DNA from 2 places in the Leclercia pneumoniae genome. Region 2 is predicted to be linked to the other one. Evidence: predicted binding sites of a transcription regulator. Region 2 holds the regulator's gene; the other holds the start of a gene.

Region 1 (11,754 bases), 650 kb from region 2:
GGGCGTGATTGCAGCACATAGTAGCACAGAGAGAAGGGGGGATGAATGTGCCCTTATCCAGAGGATAAGGGCAGCCAGCGGATTACGCGATGATGTTGAGAGTCACATCAATGTTGCCGCGCGTTGCGTTGGAGTAAGGGCAGACAATGTGGGCCGCATCGACCAGTTTTTTCGCTTCTGCCTGATCCATACCTGGCAGGTGAATGTTCAGTTTGGCTTCAATCCCGAAACCGGTCGGCAGCGGACCGATACCCACTTCGCCTTCAATAAAGGCCTCTTTCGGCATGCTGATTTTGTCACGACCCGCAACAAACTTCATGGCACCGAGGAAGCAGGCGGAGTAACCCGCAGCAAACAGCTGCTCTGGGTTGGTGGCTTCGCCGCCCGCGCCGCCCATCTCTTTGGGTACGCCCAGTTTAACATCCAGAACGCCATCGGAAGAGGTAGCACGGCCGTCACGGCCTCCGGTAGCGGTCGCTTTGGCGGTGTAGACAACTTTTTCTAAAGACATGGCAGGTTCCTTATCTTGTGTTTTGCTTGTTATTTAATAGCGAGCGATTTAGTTACGTGTGGCAAACATATAAACTATAGCTTCACGCGCGGTGAAGCTGATGACGTAATTGTTCCAGCTGCTGTTTCAGGACGGATAGCGTGTCGACATCACACTGGGCTGCGCAGCCTACGGCATTGGGAATACCCAGCGCCTGCTGTTGCAGGTCAGTACCTGCTTCAGTAAGGGTGACGGCCACCTGACGCTCATCCTGGCGCGAGCGCTGGCGAACGATTAAGCCCGCAACCTCAAGACGCTTTAACAGCGGCGTTAAGGTGGCGGAATCCAGAAAGAGACGTTCACCAATATCCGACACGGTAATGTCATCCTGCTCCCACAACACCAGCATCACCAGATATTGCGGGTAGGTGAGATTAAGCGGCGCCAGCAGTTGCCGATAGAGCTTGTTCAGCGCCAGGTTCGCCGAATAGAGGGCGAAACAGAGCTGGTTATCCAGCAACAGCGCAGCGGTGTTATCAGTGGGTGTCGTTTTCATGTCTTCAATATAGATAGTGCGCAATTTAATTGCAAGCGATTTTATGGGCAGGTATAACGCAGGGCGACCTGGACCGCCATCTTACGGTAGTGCTCACGTTGGGCCTGCTCGTCTGCCCCCTCTTCAAAGAGTAGGGTAAAGGTGTAACTGTTCGCCACATAATGAAAGCTAAAACTGCTGATCAAACGGTGCAGATCCCGGGCATCCACGCTCTGGTTAAACAGCTGTTTTGCTTTGCCGCGCGTGAGGATGGCCTCCAGCAGTTCCAGTGCGCTGCGGTTGACCTGCCGCAAATAGCTGGATTGCTGCATAAAGCGGCCACGCTGCATATTCTCCATGCAGATGATGCGAATATAGTCCGGGTGATCGGCGTGGTAATCGAAGGTGGTCTCCACCAGATGCGCCAGCGCTTCGACGGGAGGCATGCCATCGAGGCTCAACTGTCTTTCACTGGCGCGGATCTGGGTATAGACATACTCCAGCACCAGCAAATAGAGATTCTCTTTATTTTTATAATGGTAAACCACCATGCGCTTGGTGGTACCTGCCTTCTCGGCAATCTGCTCCATACGCGCGCCGTTCAGGCCGTATTCGGCGAACAGGGCGATGGCGCTGAGGAAAATTTTGTCTTTCAGGCTGGATTCGTCAGTGATTTCGCCAGCTTCGCTGTCAGGGTATGCCACATCGCTTCCTTTTATTGCCGGGTGGGTCAGGCGATTATCTCTGGGGCCGACCGGGAACACAAATTTCATACCCGAGGACGTTTTCGATATAACCACAAACCGGGGATCGACAGGCCAATGGAGAGCGCGCCGACAATCGAGGAGGCCTTCAGGAAGTTTGTCAGCAACATAATCATCTGGGGCTCGCTGTAACCGAGATGGCTAATTTTGACCGCCGAGATCATCGCCGTGTAGGCCGAAATGCCGGGAAACATCGGAATGACCGCGGCGACGGTAAACACCTTCGGATGGGCCAGATACCAGCGCGACCACTGGATGCCAATGCTGCCGACCAGAATCGCGGCGATAAAGGTTGCCCATTCAATATTGAGTCCGGCTGTCATCATCACCATTCGTGAACCATGCCCGATAGCCCCCAGTAAGGCGCACCAGGCCAGCGCACGCTGGGGGACGTTAAAGACCATGGCAAAGCCGACAGCCGGAATTGCCGCCAGCAGCATATCCTGCGCTAACGCCAATAAGAACGTGATTACGCCCATCCGCGAAGTCCCCATAAGGTCATGGCCGTCACGACGCCAATACAGGTGGCAAGCGTGAGTAAGCTGGCGATTGCCCAACGGGCAAGGCCGGTATTGATATGGCCTTTGAACATGTCGGCCACGGCGTTGATCAGCGGAAAGCCAGGCACCAGCAGAAGCACGCTGGCGGCCATCGCGATAGTGGGTGTACTGGCGAAGCCGGGTAGCCGCAGCAGCAGGCCGGAGACGGTTGTTGCCACAAAGGCGGTGATGCAGAAGTTGATCTGCGGGTGAATCTGTCGGTGGGTAAGGACCTGACGCACATACATCGCCAACGCGCTGGCGGCAAAGGTAATGGCAGCCCCGTCCCAGCCGCCTTTATTGAGCACGCAGAAACAGGCGCAGGAGAGCCCCACCATCAGCACTACCAGCCAACGGGGGTAGCGGAGCGGTTTAATTTGGTTAAAGCGCTTTTCAACATCTTTGCCATCCAGCAGCTTGTGCTCGGCCATGATGACGATATGTTGTACCTCGGTCACCACGTGCATGTTGATTCCACGATCGTGATTTTTGCGCGTAGAGGTGAGGCAGTGGCCCTCTTTGATGGTGGTCAGCACAATGGCATTGGAGGAGATGGCGCTTTCGACGCTGTCCATGCCCAGCGCCAGCCCCAGGCGGGTGGACAACTCCTCAACAAGCGTGCTTTCCGCACCGTGCTGTAATAAAAACAGACCGCACTGAATACACAGCCGCGTCGTTGCGCGCTGCGATGACTGATCTACCTGCATGGATTACCCTGACGATGGTGATGCCTGAAAGCCCGTAATGGTTACTTTTACAACACATCGCTGTAACGCCGGTGCTGAGGCAGATCAAACTTTCGGCTATCGGTATTTTATTTTTCGCGTTATTAATGGCGTTATTAATTCTGGATTTTTATATGATTAATCTATCCATTCCGCTTTTTGTTATATTTAGAATTTCTAACTTCACCTTTTTAAAATGATCAGTGATAGTACATTATCAAATTCGGCAGGGTGTGCGATATTGTAAGCGACTTTTGCGGTGTATAAAAACAGGATGCACTACTTTATCGAGGATGCGATAAAGATAACGGCGTTTGATCAACGTCAGGAAAGGACTCAAAACAAAAATGACGCCAATAAGTTGTCAGCACGCAATTATTATCAGTAAATTACCGGTAATGCAAACGGGCTTAGGTTGTATTATCTCACGTAATTTGCCTGATTATGAAGTTTCCTATTGCCGCTCTCAGGAAGAGCTTACACTTCTTCAATTACGTCGGGCGAATGTTGTTATTGCCGATATCTCCGGGGATCAACGTAACCCGCGTCGAATTTGCGAAGAATATTATTCTTTGCAGAATCATTACCGTGATATTCACTGGATATTTTTAGTTTCACGCCGGGTCTATCCCTGTGCGGTAGAGCTTCTGTTACGACCAGAGAGTTCATTGCTTTCAGATATCGAGCCCATTGAGGGCGTGATTAACGCCATTCGTGGCGGAAGCCAGAGTGCAGAACGCATTAGCCAGACGCTGCTAAAACCGGAGCTGGAGGAACTCGACGAAAGTCGGGATGAGGTGATGTTGACTCACTCTGAACGCAAGGTGTTACGCCTGCTTGGAAAAGGCTGGGGCATAAATCAAATTGCCGCCTTGCTTAAAAAAAGCAACAAAACGGTCAGTGCCCAAAAAAATAGCGCCATGAGGCGACTGTCATTACGCAGTAATGCCGAAATGTACGCGTGGATTAACAGTAACAAGGGAATGAAAGAGCTGAATCTTTTTTCAGCCTATGGAGAACAGGACGAATGGAAAAGAGCGCCGTTAAGAGACCTATCGCTATCGTCGAAAAGTGCACAATGAGTGCCGTTGGTCTGGAACATCTGTTTTCCAGCCCGACTCTTAAAAATTATCATCCCTCTATTTTCAGCGATATTGCGCAATTTAATGAAGCACTTGAGACTATTCCATTTTCAGCACTTATCTATTCGCTTTCCGATTCGCGAAATGAGCGCCGTTATTGTCTGGAATGTTTAAAGTCGCTGGCCGCCAATCATAGCCATATTCAGCGTATTGTTCTGGCGTCTGATACCAAAGAGGCCAGTCTTATCAACCATCTCTCCCCGTCGCATTTGCACGGTATTGTGATTAAATCGGAATCGGTCAAAGCGTTACAGGAGCAGTTAGGTGCGCTGTTAAGCGAAACGCGGCGGAGCAGTGACAGTATTCATAATCACTGGAACCTGCATCGTGGACGCTTACTGAGCCCGACAGAGCGCGCCATTCTGCAATTTATGTCCAGCGGATATTCAATCCCGGAGATTGCCACGCGTCTGGATCGCAATATCAAAACCATTCGCGCACATAAGTTTAACGCCATGGTTAAGTTGGGTGTTCACTCCGACATGGGATTGCTGAATGCTGCCGACATCCTGAGCCACTTCCCGATGCCGGATCGTCGTAATCCACAAAGTTTTATGCTTTATCACTCCTGAACATGACGCCAGAGGTTTCTCTGGCGCCCTGCTTACTGACAGACATCCACCCAGGTGGCATCCGTCAGCGTGGCCATTCTCTCCGGTGAAATGCGAACGGCACTGTGAATGGCCCCCGCAGCGGGTAACACCTCTTCAAACTCCCGCAGAGAGACATCGCAGTAGACTGCCAGCGGATTTTCCAGCCCAAAAGGGCAAACGCCGCCTACAGGATGGCCGGTTACGGTCACGACTTCGTCGCTGCTGAGCATGCGTGCTTTGGCGCCAAAGGCCTCTTTTAATTTTTTGTTATCCAGGCGGGCGTCACCTTTTGCCACCACTAAAATCACCTCGTTTTTAACCTTTAGTGAAAGGGTTTTGGCGATCTGGCCGGGGGCAACGTTGTGTGCCGCCGCAGCCAGCGCAACGGTAGCGGTACTCTGGCTGAGCTCGATGACTTCAATGTCCGGAGCATTGTCGGCAAAAAATTGCCTTACAGACTGCAAACTCATTGTTTTCTCCTGCGAAATAGTCTGCGTAATCTTTCATATCAAATTATGCTCTGTAAATATCCCTTAAGTAACAAAAATCCCGTATCAGTGATTTCTGGATCGCCTTCACATTCACGGAAACCGGTTACAGTAACCGGTTGCAGTTGCCGTATGCAGAGATTAATACTGAATAGGTAACTCCCCCTGTATCCAATAATAAGAGTCGACTATGAAACCTATCCGTTTGAGCAGTACCGCTGGTAGACGAACCAGCAAGGTGGTGAAAGTGGTTTATGGAACACCGTGCGGCGCGCAGGCGCCCGAAACGAACCTGTGACAGGAGAGCCGTTATGTCTGCCAACCATGCTGCGTTTAACCTGATATTCCGTTTTGTCGAAAATTATGTCAGTCCTGTTGCCGGGCGTATCTCTGCCCAACGCCACGTTATGGCCATCCGCGACGGCTTTATCTCAGCCATGCCGTTTATGATTGTGGGGTCGTTCCTGCTGGTGTTTGCCTATCCGCCATTCTCGCCAGATACCACCTGGGGCTTTGCCCGCGCCTGGCTTGATATGGCAAAACAGTTTGAAGGCCAAATCCTGACCCCGTTTGATATGACCATGGGCATTATGTCCATTTACATCTGCGCGGCCATTGCCTACAACCTGGGCAAGCATTACGTTAACTCGCATCAGCTTGACCCGTTCATGTGCGCCATGCTCTCCTTAATGGCGTTTTTACTCATCGCCGCGCCTAAAACGAAAGGAGCGATGCCGGTAGACAGCCTTGGCGGGACGGGGATTTTTACGGCCATCCTTGTCGCGATCTACTGCGTGGAGATGATGCGTTTCCTGAAAGCGCACAACATTGGTATTCGCCTGCCTGACCAGGTGCCGCCAATGATCAAAAACTCCTTCGATCTGCTGATTCCCGTCCTGGTGGTGGTGTTAACGCTCTATCCGCTGAGCCTGTTTATTCAGTCGCAGTTCGATATGCTCATCCCGCAGGCCATTATGGCTATCTTCAAACCGCTGGTGTCGGCTGCCGATTCGCTGCCTGCCATTCTGCTGGCGGTGCTGATTGGGCACCTGCTCTGGTTTGCAGGGATCCATGGGGCTGCCATCGTCTCTGGCATGCTGCAGATGTTCTGGCTCACTAACCTCGGGATGAACCAGACGGCGCTGGCACAGAGCGCACCGCTGCCGCACATCTTTATGGAGGCGTTCTGGACCTTCTTTATCGTGATTGGCGGCTCGGGCGCAACCATGGGACTGGTCTTCTGCTACTTACGTAGCCGGTCTGCGCATTTACGCTCTATTGGGCGTTTGAGCGTGGTGCCAAGCATCTTCAACATTAACGAACCGGTGATTTTTGGCACCCCTATCGTAATGAACCCCGTTTTCTTTATCCCCTTCCTGCTGGCACCTATGGTCAATGCGGTACTGGCATGGGCGGCAATGAAACTGGATCTGATTGGACGCGTGATATCGGTGGTCCCCTGGACGGCCCCGGCTCCGGTTGGCGCGGCATGGGCACTGGGCTGGGATTTCAGGGCCGCCGTACTGGTGATACTGCTGGCGCTGGTTTCTGCCATTATTTATTACCCGTTCTTCAAGGTGTACGAGAAACAGCTGCTCGCGCAGGAGGCTGAAGAGGCGCAGCGCGCGGAAGAGGAGAGCCAGCAGGTGGCTTAGGTAAAAGCAAACCGGCAACTGAGGTTATAATGCCGATCGGTTAAGCACGGTGGAATCGTTCCGTTCACTAAGGCATCTCTGCTTTATGCCGGTTCCTCTGCGGCCTGACCGGGGCACGGGTGTTGACTCCCCGCTGAAATCGGCGAACCGGAGACCGGATGACAAGGGCTGGACGCCATGGATGGCGGCCAGAGGCGAAGCGAGACAGGGACGTCGAGTTGAGCCGACCGCAGGCAGGAGGTCGGGAGGTGAGCGCAGTGCGAAGCACCGATTTCGTTACGGGGCCGTGGGGAAGGGCATCCGCCCGCAAAAACCTACTTCAGCGTGCAATCGCCGCACTGCTGCACATCGGGCAGGCGGTTACGCTGACAGCATGTACGACGCACTAGCAAACCGTCGCGCAGAACAACGGTGCGGAAAAGGGGGTTATCGCTGTCATCAGAAAGCGAGCGGTCCATGAAACAGGCGTGACGCAGTGCGTCAATTTTCTCTTCCCCCAGCAGCGGTTTCATCTCATTCAGATACCAGTTGATCAGGTAACCGGTATTGCTCCAGATGAGTTTCGCGTTTATCTGTCCGGTCTCTTCCAGCGCCTCAATGACCGGAACCAGCGCCCGTGTAATCAACACTTCCATTCGCTGCTGAGCTGAAAGCCGCGACGTCTGCTTATCCTCATGGACGTCGATCCAGAAGCAGGCGGCACGCCCGGTTTCATGGAATTCCACATGGAAATGTTCGGGAGAGACATCCAGCGCCGTATCCTGCGCAAGCAGCGCTAACATCAGCGGCGGCACCATCAGTCCGACATACCACTGCGCCCACAAAGAGAGGAGCGGCTTGTTTTCGCGCGTCAGGCTGGGTTGATTACGGTAGATGTGATCCGAATAGGCGGCCAGCAGCGATTGCAGCTCAACCGGACGGCGCCACTGCGCCAGCGTCATACTGCTGTGCGGGGGAGCTTCATCCAGTTTAATGAACTCCAGCAGATGCTCACGCGTCTGGGCGATGGTGTTATGCAACGCATCCGCAAGCGCCGACCTCCCGGTGGGGAGAGGTGCGCGCCAGAGAATATTTTCAACGGCTTGTGCGGACTGTATGGCCATAAGCGGACTGGATAAAAATCTAAATGATAATGATTGCCAATCCTAACTATAGATAAAACCGATCGCAAGGGATTTTACTCCCACCCGTGCTGACAAATGAGAAATATTACCATATGATATTGGTTATCATTATCAGTATGCGGGACAGACTATGTTAAGCAGAGCATTGGGGAGTGGGTGGGGGATATTACTGCCGGCGATGATTATCGCCACGCTGGCCTTTGTCGATCTGCCTATGGCGATCTGGAAAGGGATTATCGTCACTGGGTTACTGCTGACATCGGTCATGATCTGGCATAAAACATTACGGCACTTTGTGTTGCTGCCATCGTGTGTTGCGCTAATCAGTGGGATGTTGGTGCTGATGATGAATCTGAAGTGAAGGGTACTGCAAGAGAGAAGGTAAGATTTGGTGCGAGGGGGGGGACTCGAACCCCCACATCCTAAGGACACTAACACCTGAAGCTAGCGCGTCTACCAATTCCGCCACCTTCGCACAGTCATCTTACTTTTTTTGATATCGCCTCGTTGGTGCGAGGGGGGGGACTCGAACCCCCACATCCTAAGGACACTAACACCTGAAGCTAGCGCGTCTACCAATTCCGCCACCTTCGCACAGTCATCTTACTTTTTTTGATATCGCCTCGTTGGTGCGAGGGGGGGGACTCGAACCCCCACATCCTAAGGACACTAACACCTGAAGCTAGCGCGTCTACCAATTCCGCCACCTTCGCAAACCATCGATACTTTAAAAGTATCGTAACCACGGAGGCGCATTCTAGATGTTTTAAGAAGGACGTCAACAGAAAAATGCGTAGGGGCAGCGTGAACGGTGCAAAAATGGGCTTTAACGGTGCCCGGCTTACGCCGGGCAGGAGACGTTATTTTTTCGCCTGGCGTGTCATGATGGCGCGATAAATTTTAAACCGGCCGGTCTGGGCTAACACTTCATGGAAGCCAAAGGTTTCATCCAGGATTTTTGGGTAAGGTAGGAAGGCGTTCGCGACGATGCGCAGTTCGCCGCCGCTGTTCAGATGGCGCACCGCTCCACGAATCAGGGTCTGGGCCGCTTCAAGACTGGTTTCGATACCATCGTGGAAAGGCGGGTTTGAGATGATCATATCGAAACGACCGTTCACGTCCGAGAAGACGTTGCTGGCGAACACTTCACCTTCAATACCATTGGCGGCAAGCGTCGCACGGCTGGCTTCAATGGCCGGCGCGCTCACGTCACACAGGGTTAAGCGCACCTTAGGCGAATGGCTGGCAAGCACCGCGGAGAGCACCCCTGCACCACAGCCCACGTCCAGCACTTTACCTTTGGTATGTGGCGTCAGGGTTGAAAGCAGCAGTTTGCTTCCTACGTCCAGATCGTCACGGCTGAAGACGCCCGGCAGGGTTTTGATGGTGAGCGTATCGAGGGCGTATTCCCCCCAATATTTTTCGGCATCGAACGCCGGTTTTTTGTCCAGACGGCCATGATAGAGGCCGCAACGACGGGCGCTGTCAATTTTAGTCAGCGTGACGTACTCTTCCAGCATCGGTTCGGCGCTACGCACGCCGCTGCGGTTCTCGCCGACGATGAAGATATCGCAGCCCACCGGAAGCAGTGAGAGCAGGTTCATCAACTGGAACTGGGCTTCCGGCTTATTTTTTGGCCAGTAGTAGATCAGGGTGTCGCAGTCAGCCACATCGTTCTGCTCCGCGACCAGGCTAAAGCGCGCACGCTCGCCCATCTGACGGCTTAAAACCTGCCAGTGGTGATACTGCTGAGTGTGCGCACGGCTGTCGGCACAATCGAAACGGGCAGGCAGGTCATCCTGCATATCTCCGGCAAACAGAATACGGCTTTGTTCGAAATCATCACTGTGACGCAGCAAGACTTCACTTGCCGGGGTAAATGCAGACATAGTTGTTCCTCAATAATCAGTGGCGGCGATTATAGTTGTTTGTTGGCGCAGATTCGACGAGTTTGGTATATTTGCGCGCCTGACAGACAGGAGTTTTCGCAATGACATCCCGACGAGACAGGCAATTACAGCAGCTGGGCATTACCCAGTGGGCGCTGCGCCGCCCGGCGGCATTGCAGGGCGAAATCGCCATCTCCCTCCCTGCGCATGTGCGCCTGGTGATGGTGGCAAATAACCTGCCCGCGCTGAGCGAGCCTTTCGTGACCGATGTCCTTCGCGCCCTGAAGCTGACGCCCGATGAGGTGCTACAGCTCACCCCGGAGCGCGTGGCGATGTTGCCAGAAGGGAGTCGCTGTAACAGCTGGCAGCTCGGCGTGACGGAAGCGATGGCGCTTAACGGCAGCAATCTTGCTACCCCAGCGCTGGACGAACTTAAAGCCAACCCGGCCGCCCTCAGCGCGCTGTGGCAACAAATCGGCGAACATGAACACAATTTCTTCCCTCACGACGACTGATTTAGCGCAGGCGTTTGCCATTGAAAAACGCGCCCACGCCTTTCCGTGGAGTGAAAAAACCTTCGCCAGCAACCAGGGTGAGCGGTATCTGAACTATCGCATGGATGTCGATAGCACTATGGCGGCTTTCGCCATCACGCAGGTTGTTCTGGATGAAGCGACGCTGTTTAACATTGCAGTCGATCCTGCTTTTCAGCGCCGTGGCCTGGGCAGGGCGCTGCTTGAGCACCTTATTCGCGAGCTGGAAACACGAGACGTATTCACGCTGTGGCTGGAAGTACGTGCATCGAACGTCGCCGCCATCGCCCTGTATGAAAGCTTAGGCTTCAACGAGGCGACGATTCGCCGTAACTATTACCCCACTGCAGAAGGACGTGAAGACGCCATCATCATGGCTCTACCGCTTGGATAACTAAAAAGGTTGTAAAATGAACTGGGACTGGATTTTCTTTGATGCCGACGAAACGCTGTTTACTTTCGATTCGTTTGGCGGCTTACAGCGGATGTTTCTGGATTACAGCATCACCTTTACCGCTGAGGATTTTCAGGATTACCAGGCGGTGAACAAACCTTTGTGGGTCGATTACCAGAATGGCGCCATCACTGCGTTACAGCTGCAACATCAGCGTTTTGACCTCTGGGCCGGCCGCCTGAACGTCAGCCCTGGCGTACTGAATGATGCCTTCCTTAATGCGATGGCTGAAATCTGCGCTCCGCTGCCGGGTGCCGTCTCTTTGCTGGATTCATTGAAAGGCAAAGCGAAGCTGGGGATTATCACCAACGGCTTTACGGCACTGCAGCAGATCCGCCTCGAACGCACGGGTCTGCGTGACTACTTTGATGCGCTGGTGATCTCAGAAGAGGTCGGCGTACCAAAACCGGATCCGCGTATTTTTGACTATGCGCTGGAGCTTGCCGGTAATCCGGATCGCGCCCGCGTACTGATGGTGGGCGATACCGCAGAGTCTGATATTCGCGGCGGCATGAACGCCGGGCTGGCTACCTGCTGGCTAAATGCGCACGGTCGCGCGCTGCCTGAAGGCATCGAACCGACCTGGACCGTTACCTCGTTGAGCGAACTGGAGCAGCTCCTGTGTAAACACTGATTGCCTCCCCCCCGTTGATGGGTAAAATAGCCGCAATTTTTCGTATTCATCATGCGTGGCGCTTCGCCGTGCTTACTTAGAAGATTAATTATGACGTTGTCTCCTTATTTGCAGGAGGTGGCCAAGCGCCGCACTTTTGCCATTATTTCTCACCCGGATGCCGGTAAAACCACCATCACCGAAAAGGTG
Region 2 (11,754 bases):
TAACGATATTTGGTGACAAAAATCACAAAAAGTACGCGTTTAATTTGCGATACGAATTAATTTTTCACACACTCAATCAGCCAGTGAATCATCAACTGTATTTATAAGTTAGTGACACAATAAAAACACAGCTGAGAACGCGCCTTAACGGGGTCTCATAGGGGGAAGAAAGTGAGTATTCTAGGTTATTTACAAAAGGTTGGCCGTGCCTTAATGGTACCGGTCGCCACGCTGCCAGCCGCAGCGATATTAATGGGTGTCGGTTACTGGATTGACCCGGTGGGTTGGGGTGGAGACAGCGCGGTAGCGGCGTTCTTCATTAAATCCGGTTCTGCCATCATCGATAATATGTCCGTTCTGTTCGCCATCGGCGTGGCGTACGGCATGTCCAAAGATAAAGACGGTGCTGCGGCACTAACCGGTTTTGTGGGCTTCCTGGTGCTGACCACGCTCTGCTCGCCTGCTGCGGTTGCAATGATTCAGAAAATCCCGGCGGAACAGGTTCCGGCGGCGTTCGGTAAGATTAGCAACCAGTTCGTGGGTATTCTGGTGGGTATCATCTCTGCTGAGCTGTACAACCGCTTCAGCGGCGTAGAGCTGCCGAAAGCGCTCTCCTTCTTCAGCGGCCGTCGTCTGGTACCGATCCTGACCTCCTTCGTGATGATCGTGGTTGCCTTCATCATGATGTACATCTGGCCGGTGATCTTCGATGGCCTGGTGAACTTTGGTGAACATATCCAGAAGCTGGGTTCCGTCGGTGCGGGCGTCTATGCGTTCTTCAACCGTCTGCTGATCCCGGTGGGGCTGCACCACGCTCTGAACTCCGTGTTCTGGTTTGACGTGGCAGGCATTAACGATATTCCTAACTTCCTCGGCGGCGCACAGTCCATCGAAGCCGGTAAAGCGGTCGTGGGTATCACTGGTCGTTATCAGGCGGGCTTCTTCCCGATTATGATGTTCGGTCTGCCGGGTGCGGCGCTGGCTATCTACCATTGCGCGCGTCCAGAGAACAAAGCAAAAGTGCTGGGTATCATGATGGCGGGGGCGTTCGCAGCCTTCTTCACTGGTATCACCGAGCCGCTGGAGTTCTCCTTCATGTTCGTAGCACCGGTACTGTATGTGATCCACGCGGTGCTGACCGGTATCTCTGTCTTTATCGCTGCCAGTATGCAGTGGATTGCAGGCTTCGGTTTCAGTGCCGGTCTGGTGGATATGGTGCTCTCCTCCCGTAACCCGCTGGCGGTTCACTGGTACATGCTGATCCTGCAGGGTCTGGTGTTCTTCGCTATCTACTACGTGGTGTTCCGTTTCACTATCACCAAATTCAATCTGATGACGCCGGGCCGTGAGCTGGCCGTTGCCGGTAGCGAAGCAGATGGTGAAGATGTGAATGTTAGCGCAGATAAAGACCAGGACGTTGCAGGTCTGGCGCGTCAGTACATCGCCGCAGTCGGCGGTTCTGACAACCTGACCGGTATCGATGCCTGCATCACCCGTCTGCGCCTGAACGTGAAAGACTCCTCGCTGGTGAATGAAGCGCTGGCAAAACGTCTGGGTGCCTCTGGCGTTATTCGCCTGAACAAAACCAGCGTGCAGATTATCGTTGGCTTTGTGGCTGAGAAAATTGCTAACGCGATGAAAACCACAGGCCCGGTAGCAGCGGCAGAAACCGCGCCGGCGCCAACAGCCGCACCGGTTGCAAAACCGCAGGCTGTACCTAACGCCGTCACCATCGCGGCGCTGGTCTCTCCGGTTACCGGCGAAGTGGTAGCGCTGGAGCAGGTGCCTGACGAAGCCTTTGCCAGCAAAGCGGTAGGCGACGGCGTTGCCGTGAAACCCACTGAAAAAACCGTGGTTTCTCCAGCAGCCGGTACCGTGGTGAAAATCTTTAATACCAACCACGCGTTCTGCCTCGAAACCGATAAAGGCGCGGAAATCGTTGTCCACATGGGTATTGATACCGTTGCGCTGGGCGGCCAGGGCTTCACTCGCCTGGTCGAAGAGGGGGCTGAAGTGGTTGCAGGCCAGCCGATTCTGGAAATGGATCTGGATTTCCTGAACGCCAACGCACGCTCGATGATCAGCCCGGTGGTTTGTAGCAACATCGACGACTTCAGCGGTCTGGTTATTCAGGCGCAGGGTCAGGTGGTTGCCGGTCAAACCCCACTGTATGAAATTAAAGGCAAGTAAGTGCTCCTGAGTTAGCGTTGATGCCTGAGCGGCGGGGATATCCCCGCCGCTTTTTTTTGCAGCACTCGCCCCCATTATTTACATCCAGGGCGTTTTTAGAGGTTGTCACTGCGACCAGCTTATAAGATCATACGCCGTTATATGTCGTTTACGCTTTGAGGAATCCACGATGAGTGAGGCTGAAGCCCGCCCGAGTAACTTTATTCGTCAGATCATTGATGAAGATCTGGCTACTGGTAAGCACACCACTGTTCACACCCGTTTCCCGCCGGAGCCGAACGGCTACCTGCATATTGGTCATGCGAAATCTATCTGCCTGAACTTTGGCATCGCGCAAGACTATCAGGGTCAATGCAATCTGCGTTTCGATGACACCAACCCGGCGAAAGAAGATATCGAGTACGTAGAATCCATTAAGAACGACGTACAATGGTTGGGCTTCAACTGGTCTGGCGACATCTGCTACTCCTCTAACTATTTTGATCAGCTTTACGCCTACGCGGTTGAGCTGATCAATAAAGGCCTCGCCTACGTTGACGAACTCTCTGCTGACGAAATCCGCGAATACCGTGGCTCCCTGACCGCTCCGGGTAAAAACAGCCCGTTCCGCGATCGTAGCGTGGAAGAGAACCTGGCCCTGTTTGAAAAAATGCGCGCCGGTGGCTTCGAAGAGGGTAAAGCCTGTCTGCGTGCCAAAATCGATATGGCCTCGCCGTTTATCGTCATGCGTGACCCGGTGCTGTACCGCATTAAGTTCGCGGAACACCACCAGACCGGGAACAAGTGGTGCATCTACCCGATGTACGACTTCACCCACTGCATCAGCGATGCGCTGGAAGGTATTACGCACTCCCTGTGTACGCTGGAGTTCCAGGACAACCGTCGTCTGTATGACTGGGTGCTGGATAACATCACCATCCCTGTGCATCCGCGTCAGTACGAGTTCTCTCGTCTGAATCTGGAATACACCGTGATGTCCAAGCGTAAACTGAACCTGCTGGTTACCGACAAGCATGTTGAAGGCTGGGATGACCCACGTATGCCGACCATTTCCGGTCTACGTCGTCGTGGTTATACCGCGGCTTCTATTCGCGAATTCTGTAAACGCATTGGGGTAACTAAGCAGGACAACACCATTGAGATGGCCTCTCTGGAGTCCTGTATTCGTGAAGATCTTAACGACAACGCACCGCGCGCAATGGCCGTTATCGATCCCGTGAAGCTGGTGATCGAAAACTACCCGCAGGGTGAGAGCGAGCAGGTCACCATGCCTAACCATCCAAACAAACCTGAGATGGGCAGCCGTGATGTGCCGTTCAGCGCTGAGATCTGGATCGATCGTGCAGATTTCCGTGAAGAAGCGAACAAGCAGTACAAACGCCTGGTGCTGGGTAAAGAAGTGCGCCTGCGTAACGCCTACGTAATCAAAGCAGAACGCGTTGAGAAAGACGAACAGGGTACCATTACCACCATTTACTGCAGCTACGATGCAGAGACCCTGAGCAAGGATCCTGCCGATGGCCGTAAAGTGAAGGGTGTTATCCACTGGGTGAGCGCTGCTCATGCACTGCCGGTAGAAATTCGCCTTTATGACCGTCTGTTCAGCGTACCTAACCCAGGCGCTGCGGATGACTTCCTGGCAACCATCAACCCGGAATCGCTGGTCATCAGACAGGGTTATGCGGAGCCTTCTCTGGCGAATGCTGAAGCTGGCAAAGCCTACCAGTTCGAGCGTGAAGGTTACTTCTGCCTCGACAGCCGCTACGCAACGGCAGACCATTTGGTCTTTAACCGTACCGTGGGGCTGCGTGATACCTGGGCCAAAATCGGCGAGTAATCAGGTCAACCACAAACAAACGCCGCTTCTGCGGCGTTTTTTTTTGCTTATCGATCAGGATTTTATTTATTAGCCGCTTTAACCCCTCGCGAAATTAGTGGTCAATGAGCTGCTACTTTTTTTATAAAATAAACTTACTCATTCCCTAAAAAATGTACTTTTAGAAAGATTAAAGATAATAATTATTCTTAACTATCGATTTTTACTTGAATTTATTATGAAAATATCTGGCTTCTGTTGAATGTTTCAAAACACTACTGATTATGTGCACTTCGTCATAATCCTGCATTTTCCTCTCTTAAAAGCATTGATAATTCGCGTCGCGAAAAATAGTCTAAAGGCGGTGGCAATTTCGGGGATATTTCCAGCCACCGTGACCGCAGGTCTTTTTTATTTTTACGCCGCTTAAGGCGTTTTTAAATCGTCAATGAGGAATACATTATGCGTACGTTTAATGGCAAACGTAGTGCGCTGTCGCTGGCTATCGCCGGTATCACAGCCATGTCAGGTTTTGTGGTCGCCCCTCAGGTGCAGGCCGCCGGTTTTATCGATGACTCTACTCTGACGGGCGGCATCTATTACTGGCAGCGCGAGCGCGACCGTAAAGATGTTACCGATGCGGATAAATATAAAACCAACCTTTCTCATTCGACCTGGAACGCCAATCTCGATTTCCAGTCGGGTTATGCGGCCGATATGTTTGGTCTGGATATTGCAGCGTTCACCGCTATTGAAATGGCAGAGAATGGCGACAGCGCCCATCCAAACGAAATTGCCTTCTCAAAAAGTAATAAAGCCTATTCTGAAGACTGGTCCGGCGATAAGAGCGGGATCAGCCTCTATAAAGCCGCGGCGAAATTTAAATATGGCCCGGTCTGGGCGCGTGGCGGTTATATTCAGCCAACCGGTCAGACACTATTAGCCCCGCACTGGAGTTTTATGCCCGGTACCTATCAGGGTGCCGAGGCCGGAGCCAACTTTGATTACGGTGATGCCGGTGCGTTGAGCTTCTCTTACATGTGGACGAACGAATATAAATCGCCGTGGCACATCGAAATGGATAAGTTTTATCAAAATGATAAAACCACCAAAGTGGATTATCTTCACTCCTTCGGCGCGAAATATGACTTCAAAAATAACCTGGTGCTGGAAGCGGCATTTGGCCAGGCGGAAGGCTATATCGATCAGTACTTCGCCAAAGCCAGCTACAAACTGGATATTATCGGCGGCCCACTGACCACCACTTATCAGTTCTACGGTACGCGCGATAAAGTCAGCGACGGCAGCGTTAACGATATTTATGATGGCACCGCATGGCTGCAGGCGCTTACCTTCGGCTACAAGGTAGGGCAGGTGGATTTACGCCTCGAAGGGACCTATGTGAAGGCCGACGGGCAGCAGGGTTACTTCCTGCAACGTATGACGCCAACCTACGCCTCCTCTAATGGTCGACTGGACGTATGGTGGGATAACCGTTCTGACTTCAACGCCGATGGCGAAAAAGCAATCTTCTTTGGCGCTATGTATGATCTGAAAAACTGGAACCTGCCAGGCTGGGCGGTGGGAGCATCTTATGCTTACGCCTGGGATGTAAAACCGGGCGATATGGCGACCCCAGACGCCTATTACGATCCTAACTACCGTCTGAAAGAGTCTGCTTACAGTCTGGACGCGATTTATACCCTGCAGGATGGGCGTGCGAAAGGCACCATGTTTAAGCTGCACTTCACCCAGTACGACAACCACTCCGACATTCCGAGCTACGCTGGTGGCTATGGCAACATCTTCCAGGATGAGCGTGACGTGAAGTTTATGGTTATCGCACCGTTCACCATTTTCTGATGCGCATCGCGCAGACTGGAGCAAAGAGTATGTTGAAAAAAATGGTTCTTGTGGCCGTGCTGGCCTCGGGGCTGGCGGCTTGCGCCCACTCTCCGGCACAGAAAGAGGATTCACGCCTGAAAGAGGCTTACAGCGCCTGTATTAATACGGCGCAAGGCTCCCCGGAAAAACTGGAGGCCTGCCAGAGCGTGCTGAACGTGCTAAGGAAAGAGAAAGCACATGAACAGTTTGCTACGCAGGAGAACGTTCGCGTAATGGATTATCAGGCCTGTATACAGGCGCGTAAAACAGGTAACGATCAGGAAGTGGCAAAACGCTGCGATAAAATCTGGCAGGAAATACGTAACAACAACGCACAGTAAGTGGTTGTTATCATACCCGGTGGCGCATTCATCTGCGGCACCGGTTTTTTTTGCCTTCTGATGGGCAAAAAAAAGCCAACCGTCAGGTTGGCTCAGAGTACGAGAAGTGATTAACGGGCGTCGTGCGCGTGATCGTCTTCGCGGCAATCGCCTTCAGCACAGTGACCATACAGGTAGAGGCTGTGGTTGGTCAGACGAATGCCATGACGAGCGGCGATTTCGCGCTGACGTAATTCGATGGAATCATCACTGAATTCGATCACTTTGCCGCAATCCAGGCAAATCAGGTGATCGTGATGGTGCTGCTGAGTCAGTTCGAAAACAGACTTGCCGCCTTCGAAATTGTGACGGGTTACAATGCCGGCGTCATCAAACTGGTTCAGAACACGATAAACGGTAGCCAGACCAATCTCTTCGCCCATGTCGATAAGACGTTTATATAAGTCTTCCGCACTGACATGATGGTTTACCGGTTCCTGAAGTACTTCCAAAATTTTAAGACGAGGAAGCGTGACTTTCAGCCCGGCCTTCTTTAATGCGGTATTGTTGTCAGTCATGCGGAATCTGTCCTGTTGCTAAACGATTCACTTCAAACAGAGAAGTGACAGAAAATGCAGTTGAGATAATGCGTCTCATTATAGAACTGCCATGCTTAAATGAAAACTGCAAGCCTCAAGCAAAGTATGCTTATAAAAACGTGGTGCTGCCAACAAAGTTGTTATCAAGCTACCCCGTTTGACCTGGATCATTGTACAGGTATGAAAGCAAAAGTTAAAAATTTGTAGCAATTATTTTGATTGATATTACCTATCAATACAGCGCAGCGTCATCGCTGCGCTGTATTGCAATCAGGCATTGATAATGGCGTCGAGCTGCAGCTCTTCACGAATCTGCTTAACCCATTTATCAACGCGCTCTGCGGTCAGCTCTGGCTGACGATCTTCATCGATGGCCAGGCCCACAAAGTTATTATCATCCGCCAGACCTTTAGAGGCTTCGAAGTGATAGCCCGCCGTTGGCCAGTGACCCACGATCACGGCGCCGCGTGGTTCGATGATGTCGCGAATCGTACCCAGGGCATCGCAGAAGTACTCTGCGTAGTCTTCCTGATCCCCACAGCCGAAGAGGGCAACCAGCTTACCGGTGAAGTCTACCTCTTCGAGGGACGGGAAGAAGTCATCCCAGTCACACTGCGCTTCGCCGTAGTACCAGGTCGGGATGCCCAGCAGCAGAATATCGTAGCCTTCCAGATCTTCTTTGCTGCTTTTAGCTATGTCATGAACATCGGCAACGTCTTTACCCAACTGTTTTTGAATGTTTTTTGCGATGTTTTCCGTGTTACCGGTGTCGCTGCCGAAAAAAATGCCGATGATAGCCATGAGTAAAATAACCTCTTGAAACTTAATAGTATGGTGGCGCAAATTGTCCACGGATAAGGGCAATCATAGCAGAACAGAGAAGCCTGCGGAAACTGCTATCGCGCAGGACTGCACTCTGTGCTACATGAAAACAAGAAGAAGGGGATTTTTCTGACTTAGGCTTTGCCGTGCAGCTGTTCCAGCTGCAGCATCAGCATCTCTTCGATAAGTTCGCTACGGCTCATCTCCCGGGCCGCGGCCAGTTCGTTCAGGGCATCTACGGCGTCAGCGTTCAATTTTAACTCGACGCGTTTAAGCCCACGACTTTTATCGCGTTTAAGTTGGTTGCGCTTATTGATGCGCAGCTGTTCATCGCGCGAAAGCGGATTGGTTTTCGGTCGTCCCGGGCGACGCTCATTCGCGAACAGATCTAGTGTCGTGCGGTCCGTTTGTTCTTTGGCCATGATTTTGAGACTTCGGGGGAAACAAAGACGCCCTGCTAAAGCCCGGGCGATAAGCGCGCCATCATACATCACCGAAAACAGCACGCCAACGACTGGTCGCCCCCAGACGACCGGTCGCTTTCTTTTTAATCAATTTTTTAATCAATTCTCGCCTTCAGCGAGGTAACGACGGATGGCACGTAGCACGGCATCAGGTTTTTCAGCATGAACCCAGTGTCCTGCCCCCGCAATGACATGCGCCCGGGCCTGAGGGAATTGCGCCAGAAGTGCTTCACGGTAAGCCTCGGTAACGTAAGGTGAGTTGCCACCGCAAATAAAGAGCGTCGGATGCGGCCAGACCGGAACGGTCTGCCAGCCCACAATATTGGCATATTGATCCCACAACACAGCAACATCGAAGCGCCAGGCGCCATCAATAAAGGATTTCAGCAAGAACTGCACCACCCCCTCTTCATCGAGATGCTGGCGCATAATCGCAGCGGCCTGCTGGCGTGTCGTCACCGCTGCGTCCGTGACCGCATTGATAGCAGCAAAGATCTCATCATGACGACGTACTTGATAATTAACCGGCGCCACATCAATGACCACCAGCCCCGCAATGCGTTCCGGGGCCAGCGCCGTCAGCGCCATCACCGCTTTGCCGCCCATCGAGTGGCCAATCAATACGGCTTTCTCAATGTTGTGCGCATCCAGCGTGTCCAGCAGATCCTGAGCCATCGCGGCGTAGGTCATTTCAGAGGAACGAGGCGACTGACCGTGGTTACGCATATCCACCTGCAGGATATCGTGATCGGTGACTAAATCCCGCGCCAGCACGCCCAGGTTATCCAGGCTACCAAACAGACCGTGAACCAGAACAACGGGAGAATTATTGTGCGGCGATTGTGCAGATTGCGCTCGGGTATTTAATTTCATGGCAAAGTTCTTTTTTTACGGATGTCAGGTTAGGGTATTATGTTGACCATTCTGCCGCCCGGCTGCAAGGAAACAGTTTAATCTGACTTTTGCCGCCACTCAGGTTTGACGCTATCCGCTGTTGGGTTTAGACCTTATACTCCCAACGACTTGTATTCAGATAAGATATCGCACTGGATTAAGATGAAAACAATCGAAGTTGATGACGAGCTCTATCACTATATTGCCAGCCAGACCCGGCATATCGGCGAGAGCGCGTCCGACATTTTACGGCGCATGCTGAAAGTTTCTAATGCCACCCTGTCTGCCGCTCCGGCCACCAAAGAAGTGCGCCTGCCTTCTGCGCCTGCGCAAGAAAAGCCGAATACCCCGGCAAAAGACAGAGTGCGCGCGATGCGCGAGCTCCTGCTCTCGGACGAATACGCGGAACAAAAGAAAGCCGTCAACCGCTTTATGCTGGTGCTGTCTACACTGTATTCACTGGATAACAAGGCATTCGCTGACGCAACAGAATCTCTGCATGGCCGCACCCGCGTCTACTTCGCGGGCGACGAGCAGACCCTGTTGCAGAATGGCAATCAAACTAAGCCCAAACATGTTCCTGGTACGCCGTACTGGGTCATCACCAATACCAACACGGGACGCAAGCGCAGCATGATCGAACATATCATGCAGTCCATGCAGTTCCCGGCGGAATTGACTGATAAGGTTTGCGGTACAATCTAACCCTTGCATTGGAAGGATCAGGCAATGGCAAATCACACTCGTGCGGGTCAGCCTGCACAACAAAGCGATTTGATTAACGTCGCTCAACTGACATCTCAGTACTATGTGCTGAAGCCTCAGGTGGGCAACGCAGAACACGCAGTGAAGTTTGGTACGTCTGGTCACCGCGGCAGCGCGGCGCGCCACAGTTTTAACGAACCACACATTCTGGCCATTGCCCAGGCCATCGCGGAAGAGCGCGCCAAAAATGGTGTAACCGGTCCATGCTACGTGGGTAAAGACACCCATGCGCTCTCTGAGCCCGCATTTATCTCCGTGCTGGAGGTGCTGGCTGCCAACGGCGTAGACGTGATCGTGCAGGAAAATAACGGCTATACGCCGACCCCTGCCGTCTCCAACGCCATTCTGGTGCATAACAAAAAGGGCGGGGCGCAGGCCGATGGTATCGTCATCACCCCGTCGCATAACCCGCCGGAAGATGGCGGTATCAAATATAACCCACCTAATGGTGGCCCGGCTGACACCAACGTCACCAAAGTGGTGGAAGATCGTGCTAACGCGCTGCTGGCCGATGGTCTGAAAGGCGTGAAGCGTATCTCTCTGGACGCGGCGATGGCCTCTGGCCACGTGAAAGAGCAGGATCTGGTGCAACCCTTCGTTGAAGGGCTGGCGGATATCCTCGATATGGCGGCTATCCAGAAAGCGGGCCTGAAGCTGGGCGTCGATCCGCTCGGCGGCTCCGGTATTGAATACTGGAAACGTATCGCCGAGTTTTACAAGCTGGATCTGACCCTGGTTAACGATCAGGTCGATCAAACCTTCCGCTTTATGCACCTGGATAAAGACGGCGCAATCCGTATGGACTGCTCATCGGAGTGTGCGATGGCGGGGCTGCTGGCGCTGCGCGACAAGTTCGCTCTGGCCTTCGCTAACGACCCGGATTATGACCGCCACGGCATCGTCACCCCGGCTGGGCTGATGAATCCGAACCACTACCTGGCGGTGGCGATTAACTACCTGTTCCAGCACCGTCCACAGTGGGGCAAAGAGGTCGCCGTTGGTAAGACGCTGGTCTCCTCCGCCATGATCGACCGGGTGGTGAACGACCTCGGCCGCAACCTGGTCGAAGTTCCGGTAGGCTTCAAATGGTTCGTGGATGGTCTGCATGACGGTAGCTTCGGCTTCGGTGGCGAAGAGAGCGCAGGGGCCTCTTTCCTGCGTTTCGATGGCACCCCGTGGTCGACCGATAAAGACGGCATCATCATGTGCCTGCTGGCTGCCGAAATTACCGCGGTTACCGGTAAAAACCCGCAGGAGCACTATAACGAACTGGCGGCACGCTTTGGCGCACCGAGCTATAACCGCATCCAGGCGAGCGCAACCTCTGCCCAGAAAGCGGCGCTCTCTAAACTCTCTCCGGAGCAGGTGAGCGCAGATACCCTGGCGGGTGACCCGATCACCGCCCGTCTGACTGCGGCCCCGGGCAACGGCGCCTCTATTGGCGGCCTGAAGGTGATGACGGAAAACGGCTGGTTCGCGGCGCGTCCGTCCGGCACGGAAGATGCGTATAAAATTTACTGCGAAAGCTTCCTCGGCGACGAACACCGTAAGCTGATTGAGAAAGAAGCGGTAGAGATCGTGAGCGAAGTGCTGAAAAACGCCTGATAGCGGAAGGCGGAAAACATACCCGGTAGGCGGTCGCGCCACCGGGTTTTTTTATGGCCTGCGATCAGAGCAAAAAGCGATACCCGACCCCGGTTTCAGTTAACAGATGGCGCGGGCGCGCGGGATCGGCTTCCAGCTTCTGGCGCAAGTGGCCCATATAAATGCGCAGGTAGTGGCTGTGCTCTACCGCGTTCGGCCCCCAGACCTGATTCAGCAGCTGGCGCTGGGTCAGCACCTTGCCATGATTGTTAAGCAGTATCGCCAGCAGGCGAAATTCAATAGGGGTGAGGTGGATCTCCTCTACGCCACGCACAATACGGCGCGCCGCCAGATCAACGGTGATATCCGAGAAGCGATAAACGGGATCTGGAGAGGCCGTACTCCCATGACGACGC

What was found. Region 2 encodes Fur, which represses iron uptake genes when iron is present. Its sites were predicted from a motif close to ATAATAATGAGAACNACTATCAA; they were not measured.
Region 1: fhuF (siderophore-iron reductase FhuF) is a predicted target of Fur. The motif match lies at 8,148-8,170, and genes of this name have one in related genera.

What each region holds. Positions count from the first base shown of each region.
Region 1 covers NZ_CP071383.1:576,469-588,222, forward strand. Annotated here, with positions in the region: gene JZ655_RS02695 (organic hydroperoxide resistance protein) at 83-511, opposite strand; gene JZ655_RS02700 (MarR family winged helix-turn-helix transcriptional regulator) at 594-1,046, opposite strand; gene JZ655_RS02705 (TetR/AcrR family transcriptional regulator) at 1,088-1,729, opposite strand; gene JZ655_RS02710 (threonine/serine exporter) at 1,795-2,268, opposite strand; gene JZ655_RS02715 (threonine/serine exporter family protein) at 2,259-3,035, opposite strand; gene JZ655_RS02720 (helix-turn-helix transcriptional regulator) at 3,401-4,135, shown strand; gene bglJ (DNA-binding transcriptional activator BglJ) at 4,132-4,767, shown strand; gene JZ655_RS02730 (YbaK/EbsC family protein) at 4,800-5,258, opposite strand; gene JZ655_RS02735 (PTS sugar transporter subunit IIC) at 5,588-6,931, shown strand; gene fhuF (siderophore-iron reductase FhuF) at 7,246-8,034, opposite strand; gene JZ655_RS02745 (DUF1435 domain-containing protein) at 8,186-8,416, shown strand; tRNA gene JZ655_RS02750 (tRNA-Leu) at 8,445-8,530, opposite strand; tRNA gene JZ655_RS02755 (tRNA-Leu) at 8,564-8,649, opposite strand; tRNA gene JZ655_RS02760 (tRNA-Leu) at 8,683-8,768, opposite strand; gene rsmC (16S rRNA (guanine(1207)-N(2))-methyltransferase RsmC) at 8,916-9,944, opposite strand; gene JZ655_RS02770 (DNA polymerase III subunit psi) at 10,046-10,459, shown strand; gene rimI (ribosomal protein S18-alanine N-acetyltransferase) at 10,428-10,871, shown strand; gene yjjG (pyrimidine 5'-nucleotidase) at 10,888-11,565, shown strand; gene prfC (peptide chain release factor 3) at 11,656-11,754, shown strand, end outside.
Region 2 covers NZ_CP071383.1:1,227,762-1,239,515, forward strand. Annotated here, with positions in the region: gene nagE (N-acetylglucosamine-specific PTS transporter subunit IIBC) at 172-2,190, shown strand; gene glnS (glutamine--tRNA ligase) at 2,360-4,027, shown strand; gene chiP (chitoporin ChiP) at 4,469-5,869, shown strand; gene chiQ (ChiQ/YbfN family lipoprotein) at 5,902-6,231, shown strand; gene fur (ferric iron uptake transcriptional regulator) at 6,342-6,788, opposite strand; gene fldA (flavodoxin FldA) at 7,080-7,610, opposite strand; gene ybfE (LexA regulated protein) at 7,766-8,053, opposite strand; gene ybfF (esterase) at 8,195-8,968, opposite strand; gene seqA (replication initiation negative regulator SeqA) at 9,152-9,694, shown strand; gene pgm (phosphoglucomutase (alpha-D-glucose-1,6-bisphosphate-dependent)) at 9,719-11,359, shown strand; gene kdpE (two-component system response regulator KdpE) at 11,424-11,754, opposite strand, start outside.